DNA from 2 places in the Shewanella sp. 433 genome. Region 1 is predicted to be linked to the other one. Evidence: predicted binding sites of a transcription regulator. Region 1 holds the regulator's gene; the other holds the start of a gene.
The links. The regulator MetJ, encoded in region 1, represses methionine synthesis genes. The targets are predictions, from matches to a motif close to TAGACGTCTAGACGTCTA.
Positions count from the first base shown of each region.

Region 2: msrA (peptide-methionine (S)-S-oxide reductase MsrA) is a predicted target of MetJ. The motif match lies at 2,799-2,816, and genes of this name have one in related genera.

Region 1 is NZ_CM181703.1:3,843,305-3,847,739, reverse strand. It holds gene traF (conjugal transfer protein TraF) at 1-830, shown strand, start outside; gene AC5YB1_RS17035 (sulfite exporter TauE/SafE family protein) at 886-1,614, opposite strand; gene metJ (met regulon transcriptional regulator MetJ) at 1,721-2,035, opposite strand; gene metB (cystathionine gamma-synthase) at 2,259-3,425, shown strand; gene AC5YB1_RS17020 (bifunctional aspartate kinase/homoserine dehydrogenase II) at 3,445-4,435, shown strand, end outside.
Region 2 is NZ_CM181703.1:2,289,636-2,294,070, reverse strand. It holds gene AC5YB1_RS10160 (alpha-ketoacid dehydrogenase subunit beta) at 1-167, opposite strand, end outside; gene AC5YB1_RS10155 (thiamine pyrophosphate-dependent dehydrogenase E1 component subunit alpha) at 171-1,349, opposite strand; gene astE (succinylglutamate desuccinylase) at 1,557-2,600, opposite strand; gene msrA (peptide-methionine (S)-S-oxide reductase MsrA) at 2,897-3,376, shown strand; gene AC5YB1_RS10140 (glutathione S-transferase family protein) at 3,675-4,331, opposite strand.

The sequences.
Region 1 (4,435 bases):
TTGCATCGCCGCAAGCAGAGAGAACCTCTGCGACACAAGGTACATCGATTGTCTTGCCGACGGTGCAGATGCCAATGACACTGTTTCATAAGACTTATATCGAGGCGGTAGGTGTTGCAGATGCGATTCAAAGCAATTTAGACCATTTTGATGTTAACAATCCTGCAAATGTTTCAGAGTTAGGCTCTCTCGGGGCGTTGGTGTCGGGGGGAGTGTCTGATGTTGGCGTTGTATTGAGTTTTCCTCTATCAATTGTCAACATGCCAATATCGGTTGGGCTCTCGCCCAAAATACAGCGTATCGACACTTACAATTATGTAGTTAATGCGAATAACGTGACTTTTGATAGTGGTAATGATTCCCCCTATCGTAATGATGATACGGTATTTAATCTTGATGTTGGTGTGGTAATTAAGCCTTTTAATGGGCTAACCGTTGGCTTGTCTGGACGCAATTTAATCGACCCAAAACAACAGAGTGTAGAGTCATTAGGGCGGCAATTTACTTATCGAGTTGAGCCTTTATATACTGCTGGGGTGGCTTATGATTGGGCTGCACTTACCCTAACAAGTGATATCGATTTGAATGCTCATCAAGGTTTCGATGAAGTGGTTAGTACACAATATTGGCGCTTCGCAGGGGAGCTAAAAACCACGGATTGGTTGGCGTTACGTGTGGGTTATCGCCACAATTTAAACAATACCGCAATCGACCTGTATTCGGTTGGTACAGGCTTTAGTATTGGTCGCACCTTTAATCTGGACTTAACCGGGCTGTTTGGCAGTGATGATGCCATTGGGGGCGTGATCCGAACCTCATATCATTTTTAGTGATTATCTTGTTTGCTGATTTTTATTCCCTTTTACGGACACCTATTTGAGGTCGTTACGTTAGTTCTATAATCGATTTTACCGCTAAGATCAGCGCACTTGTACTGCACAATATCAGGGTAAGGCGTTGGGTTTTTTGTTTGTCGATGCCGCCGACAATACGATTAGCAACTACAAAGCCTAGCAGGACCGATGGTAGCAATAGCATTGAAAGATACAGATGACGCAGTGTGAGTAATCCACTGAAAGCCAAAATGATTAAGGCGATCATTGAGCTAAAGATGAAGAAGGCTGACAAGGCTGCGCGAAACTGTTTGGCGTCTTTTCCCGAGAGTAAAATAGCCATTGGCGGTCCACCAATGGCAGCGATATTACCAAAGATCCCCGACAATATGCCCGCCATAAAAAGATTACTGCGATTTATGGGGAGACGTAGCTTGAATAGGCTCAGAACCACGGCTAGAGCCACAATGATTGCAATGGCTAATCCCAATACTGGTTGTGGTGCTAGCAATAATAAGGTTGCGCCTAATATTCCGCCAGGGATACGCCCCAGTAAAGCATATTGTAAGCCGTTAAATTCCAGTGCGCGCCTCTCTCTTAGCAGGGTGAGTAAGGCGATAGAAAAGCCCATCATAATGACAGGTGCGGGCACTAGGCTTGGGTCGACGAGATAGAGTAACGGCGAGGCGACAACGGCTAAGCCAAAACCGATCAGGCTTTGGGTTAGGGCGCCAATAAAGATGATCAGCGACGCTAGGCCAAGGATCATGGGATCAATCATAAGTTCAGGCACTATACCACCAGGGGTTGCAGTGTGTTTAGACGTGATAAAGAGGAGGGATCGCAGTGCGATCCCTCTTTAGCAAAACAGGATAGGTAAAGTCGATTTACTCGACGTCTTCCCATTCGATGCCCATCTCAGTCATCAGCTTTTTCACTTCGGCTGGAATACTGTCGGGTTTGTCTTTTGACAAGTCATCATCATGGGGTAAAGGTTGGCCAGTATAAGCATGCAAAAAAGCTTCACAAAGCAATTCGCTGTTTGTAGCGTGGCGTAAGTTATTCACCTGACGACGAGTGCGTTCGTCGGTTAAAATCTTAAGCACCTTGAGGGGAATAGAGACAGTGATTTTTTTCACTTGCTCATTCTTCTTACCATGTTCAGCATAGGGGCTGATATAATCGCCATTCCACTCAGTCATTGACTCACCTGTTAATTCTCAAATTCGGGGCAGATTTTATACCCTTACCGGGTACAGTCAAATTATTGCCTCTAATTTTTGTTAATTGCAAATAGATTTCTACATGTTTGGACGTCTAAACGTCTAAATATGTTGACGCTACCGCTTGCCTTAGGTACATTTAGACGTCCAGACATCTATAAAGTATAGATGACTGCCGCCGATTTAACTTTAGGAGTAAAAGATGACTGAGCGTAAATTAGCCACGGCAGCTGTGCGTGGGGGGATAGAATCCGATACCCAATATGGTGCCGTTGTACCGCCCATCTATTTGTCGACCAATTACTCCTTTGATGGCCATCAACAACCGAGAGATTTTGATTATAGCCGCTCGGGTAATCCGACTCGCTGTATTTTGGCTGACGCCATAGCGGAGCTGGAACGTGGGGCGGCAGGCATAGTGACATGCACTGGCATGGCGGCCATCACCTTAGTAACCAATTTACTGGGGCCCGATGATCTACTCGTGGTGCCGCACGATTGCTATGGCGGCAGCTATCGACTATTTACCCACCTCGCCAAGAAAGGGGCATTTAAACTGGCAGTGGTTGACCAAACGAATGCCGCTGCTTTGGCAGACGTTATTGCTCGCCAACCTAAAATGGTCTGGTTAGAAACCCCTTCGAACCCATTACTGCGCGTGGTTGATATCGCAGCGATTGCGAGCCAGAGCCATGAAGTGGGGGCGCTAGTGGTAGTCGATAACACCTTTTTATCGCCTATCTTGCAACAACCTCTGTTGCTCGGCGCTGACATAGTGATCCACTCAACGACTAAATATATCAACGGGCATAGCGATGTGGTCGGCGGCGCGGTTGTCGCTAAAGATGCTGAAGTGGGTGAGCTGTTACATTGGTGGTCTAATACCTTAGGGTTAACCGGCTCAGCCTTCGATAGCTATTTGACCCTACGCGGCTTAAGAACAATTGCGGTGAGAATGCGTCAGCATCAAGCCAACGCACAGCAGGTGTTGGCTTTGCTAACCCGTCATCGCGCCGTTGATAAGGTCTATTATCCTGGTTTGGCGGACCATCCAGGCCATGAGATCGCGTTAAAACAGCAAAAAGGTTTTGGTGCCATGCTCAGTTTTGAGTTAAAAGGTGGCGAAGCAGAGCTTATTGCCTTTTTAAATGCGTTAGAATACTTCTCTTTAGCCGAAAGCTTGGGTGGAGTAGAGAGCTTAGTGGCGGTTCCTGCTACCATGACCCACAGAGCGATGGAGCCAGCGGCTCGTTTAGAGGCAGGGGTGAAAGATACCCTTATTCGTTTATCTGTTGGGATTGAAGATGGTGACGATCTGGTGGCAGATATTCAAGCGGGTTTAGATGCGGCTATCGCGGTAAGTTGTTAAAGGTATTGAGGAGCAAAAAATGACACGATGTCATTTGCATAAATTTGGCGGTTCTAGTTTAGCGGATGCAGATTGTTACCGCCGTGTCGCTCATATATTACTCACCCATGGCCATAGCGATGATCTCATCGTGGTTTCTGCTGCGGGCAAGAGTACTAATTTTTTATATAAATTACTTGAGCTAACCGAGTCCGGTCTGTTGTGGCAAGAAGAGTTGCAAGTGTTGATCAGTTACCAGCAAAATCTGATCGAGCAACTGTTATCTAACGAACAGGCGCGCAGCTTGCGCGAGCGTCTATCGACCGATAAATCCCAACTCAGCACATTACTTTCTCTTGCCGATTTAACGGATTACCAACGCAATCAAGTGGTTAGTTTTGGCGAGCGCTGGTCATCGCGTTTACTTGCCGCGCTGCTGCGTGAATCAGGCGTCGGGGCAGTCGATGTGGATGCGCGCACTTTATTAGTGGCCGATGAAGGGGCGGTACCGCAAATTCGCATAGGGCAATCAAAGCAAAAAGTGCAGGCGATGCTGAATGCTCACCCTAATGAACGCCTAGTGATCACCGGTTTTATCTGTGCTAATGATAAGGGCGATACCCTGTTGCTGGGCCGTAATGGTTCAGACTTTAGCGCCACCTTGCTGGCCAGCCTCGCCAATATTGAACGGGTGACCATTTGGACCGATGTGGAAGGGGTGTTTAATGCCGATCCCAATCGCATTAACGATGCACGCCTGCTCAAAAGCATGTCATTAACCGAGGCTAATCGCTTAGCCCATCTTGGTTCGCCGGTACTGCATAACCGTACCTTACAGCCACTGTTTGACACTAACGTGAGCCTAGCGGTGCGCTCGAGTTATGCGCCCCATACCGATTTTACGCTTATTGCGCCTAAGAGCTTATCGGCTAGCGCGCCCGTCGTTACTAGTCTACCTAGCGTGTCGTTGTTTAGCTTAAGCTTTAATGCCGAGCTGCCTCAATTATTAGAGTGTTTTGCTAAGGCAGGAC
Region 2 (4,435 bases), 1.6 Mb from region 1:
GTGTTAAAACAGCGATCGCGGCCAAATTTTTCCTGTAAGCCTGAGGTGGCACGAAATACGCCACCAAAGTGGCCTACATCTTCACCAAACAATACCGTTTTTTCGTCGGTTTCCATTGCAATGGTTAAGGCATCATTGATGGCTTGTAACATATTGATCTTTGCCACGATTTAGACTCTCCCTGCGCTATTTGGATAGGACTCTGGATATTTTTTAATATGTTGTTTAAGATTTTTGAGTTGCTGTTCGAGACGCGGCGTTGGCGTGTCATACACATCGGTTATCAGTTCATCTATGGTCACGACAGGCAGCTTTTCAGCCACTTTAACCGAGGCTAACACCTCTTGACGATATTTGTCATACAGTGCGCTGTCATCGCTTTCGGTTAGCCAACCTTTATTGATCATCCACAATTTAAAACGCTGCACGGGATCATGCTGTTGCCACTTCGCCTCTTCCTCTTTGGAGCGATAGCCAGAGGGATCATCAGACGATGAATGTGCGCCTAAGCGATAGGTCATCGCTTCAATGAGTACTGGCGCATTATGCTCTAGCGCATAGGCTCTGGCTTGCTGGGTAGCGGCAAGCACAGCTAACATGTCGTTACCATCTACGCGTATGGTGTGCATACCATAGCCCACCCCTCGGCTAGCAATACCATTGCCGGCAAACTGCTCACTGGTCGGCGTTGAGATGGCATAGCCGTTGTTACGACAGAAAAAAATCGTCGGCGACTTGAGCACGGCGGCCATATTCAATCCGGCGTGAAAATCTCCTTCAGAGGCGGCACCTTCACCGAAATAACAGATAGCAACATTACGTTTACCCTGCATTTTAAGGCTATAACCGACCCCAGTGGCTTGTGGTATTTGCGTCGCCAGTGGCGATGAAATGGTTTGATAATGTAAGGCACTGCTACCATAGTGAATCGGCATTTGACGGCCTTTGCCCAGATCTTTTTCATTACTGAACATCTGGTTCATAAACTGCTCGGTGGTAAATCCACGGTAACGCAGCGCGGCATGCTCACGGTATTGCGCTAAGATAACATCTTCATCATCGAGCGCCGCGACGCTGCCAACGATAGAGGCTTCTTCACCGGTGCAAGTCATGTAGAAGCTGATGCGGCCCTGACGCTGTGCACCTAACATACGTTCGTCGAGTACTCGGGTGAATACGCACGTGTCATGAATTTTTTCAGCTAAGGCTTGGTCAATCACAGGTAATACCGCTTCTTCAAACGTGGTGCCGTCTGCTTGAAGGATCTTTAACATCGGGATTGACAGCGAATCCTTATCAAGAAAGCTGACCCTATGGACAGTTTCTGTCGTGCTCTTAGTGTTGCTCATACTATTCTCTTATCAGCTGAGTTTTCTTGTTATTTATTTGCCAGCGATTAAGCGTAACACTTAATCACTGGCCATTATTATGCTTCACACGTGAGGTTTAAATTACGTTAACGTAAACTGCCTATCAAGCCCAACATGTTTAAAGGGGATAACTAGCATCTAACATTGATGTATATATAGCTTTACAATCCTTAGCGCGCTAAGGCTTTAGTCAACCCGATAATCCGCTGCGGGCACCAAACAGAGCACCGTTCTTTGCCCAACGGGCACATTGGCATTAGGAAACACGATAGACTCGAATGCAGCATCGACCTTAACCTCTGCCCCCCCCTCTTTAGCTAACACATAACCTTTAGGAAACGCGGTAAAGTTCTCCACGTCATTGGCAAACGTAAACTCAAAATCATCATAACCCTTATTGATAGAGCGATTAACTTGATAGAGGTTTAGCTGGCTAGGATCGAATGCAGGTAATGCCAAAGGCTCACCTTTAATTAATTGAATTAGCATTGTTTTGAGCGCAATAAAGCGTGTCATATCATTTTGGCCCATCGGCATAACCTTGCCAAGTTCGATAGTAAACGCATGGGCTTGATAATTATGAGCAGAAAAATAACTAAAGGTGGTGGTTGGCTCATGGTGAAATAACACTGTTTTAATACCACAAGCGGCTAAAAACATCAGTTGTTCACCACTATAAGGCGCACCTTGACGGTAGGGATAAATGGCAAATTTTTCATGCTTGGAGCCGCGAATAGCGGTGTGTAGGTCGTAGTGATATCGCGGCGAGTTAGGCTGACCGCCAGTAAAGAAGCGATCGACATAACGTTCAAGCTTCTTGGCTCTCACACGCTCGGCGTTGATGAGTCCTTGCCCACTGGAGTGCGCCCCACTAAAAAGCCGGTTAAGGTTTTCTTCGACAAAACGGGTGCCATTTAAAATAGCCGCAGGGTTACCAATTAAAAAGAGTAACCTTTGCTGCGTGATGATTTGACCGCTGAGCAACTGAGTGATCAGCGTGTTACACAGTTCAATGGGCGCGGTTTCATTACCGTGTATGGCACTGGACAATACAATATTTTTGACTGGTGCATCGCCGCAAGATAAAGGCTCAAATGCAATCACGCCGGTATCCCAAACATGTACGCGGGTATGTTCACCTATGGTAAAGGTCAACGGCTCTGGGATAGATTTTGGATTTGCGAGGGTAAATTGCAAAAAGTCATTCGACAGATTTAGTGCTTGTGGCACACAAAACTCCTTACATTATTCATACCTTACAGATCATGTTGATCTGCTGTAATAGGCATGACTCCTTGGATTTATTAGTATTATGTTTATCAAGGGCTGATAGTACCATTTAACGGATCAGACAGCCATTTGTCACCACACAATAACTCAGTAACCGATAAATTAAGCTTGCATTCTCATTCAAGCCACCACACAATAAAGCCATCTAGACGTCTATTTTAGTTGTAAGGTGATGCTAAGCGCTTCATCCTCTACCGGTGAATAGGCATATCAATTAAAAGTCATGAGGTGTACAGATGGCTATAGCCACATTTGGTGCTGGTTGTTTTTGGGGTGTTGAGTACTTTTTCAGACAAATTGAAGGGGTGACAGCAGCAAGCTGTGGTTATATGGGCGGTGACGATAAGCGCACCACTTACGAGCAAGTCAAACAAGGTAATAGCGGTCACGCTGAAGTGGTTCAAGTTGAATATGACGAACACCAAGTTAGTTACCAACAACTGTTAGCCGTATTTTGGTCTAATCACAACCCGACCATGCTCAACATGCAAGGCGGTGACGTAGGCCATCAATATCGCAGCGCGATCTTTTTTTACGATCAGCAGCAAAAAGCGGCCGCTGAGCAATCGAAACTTGCCTTAGCGCGAAGCGGAAAATGGGGGGAGCGCCAAATTGTCACAGAAATCGTGCCAGCGATGCCGTTTCACCGCGCCGAAGAGTATCACCAAAACTACTTAGAAAAGAATAATCTACCCAGTTGTCACTTGACCTATTAAGCAGCCGTTAATCGCAGTATTTAGCCTGCTCTGCTGTTCTTAGAGCCACTTTCAGTAAGTTACTCTTGATCGGAGCAGCGAGATAATACGTTTGTTTTATCCAAAAAAAGCGGCTGCTAACCTATTAGGTTATTAGCCGCTTTTTGGTCTCACCTGTAAGGCAATTCAATCAGTTATCCATCATGGCCATTTATGTAACGGCCTAACCTATACTGCAGCCTACCTAATGTTAGGATCACGCAGGCTAACTAAGCCTTAGTTGCGCCCTGCACCAGCAAAAGCTAGAGGAGAGTTATCACTAGGCCGTTATTTTGGCAATGATGGTTTGCTCTGCCGGTAACAAGGCTTGCATCGATGCACGCGCCTTAACCCGTAAATATAAGGCACTCAAATATGGCCAGCGCGCCGCATCTATCGTCTCACCAGCGTGCTCCATATTCACCATCTGACAACTGAAAGCCAGATCGGCTAAGGTGAGCTTTCCCGCGACAAAATAATCATTACCCGCTAACTGCTGTTCGAGGTAATCGAAATGGCTCGGTAATTTTTCTGTCAGCGTTAATTGCACAGCGGCTTCGTCACACTCTTTACCCATGCTTTTTTGGATAATGCGTTGTGAAAAAACGCTAAAGGTGGTTAATGGTGCCAGCTCATCATCGGCATATTTAGCTAACCAGCGCACTCGCGCATTTTGCTCGGCATTGTCGCCGAGCAAGCTTGTTGCTTGCGGATATTGCTCTTCAAGGTATTGGCAGATCACACTCGAATCTGCCAAGGTGAAATCACCATCTTTAATAGCAGGAATACGGTTAAGCGGGCTTATCTCTTTATACCAAGACGGCTGATCAAACGGCGAAATTATCTCTAATTGATAATCCAGCGCCTTTTCGGCCAAGCACAAACATACTTTACGCACAAAAGGCGATAGCGGCACACCATAGACTATCAGACTCATCGTAAACCCTCAGTTAATTTAGAATTAGTTAATTTAAAAACGAGCCATGCTATACACCTTAAGCTACGAACACAAGGCCCAGTAATCACATCGGCTTCACCACT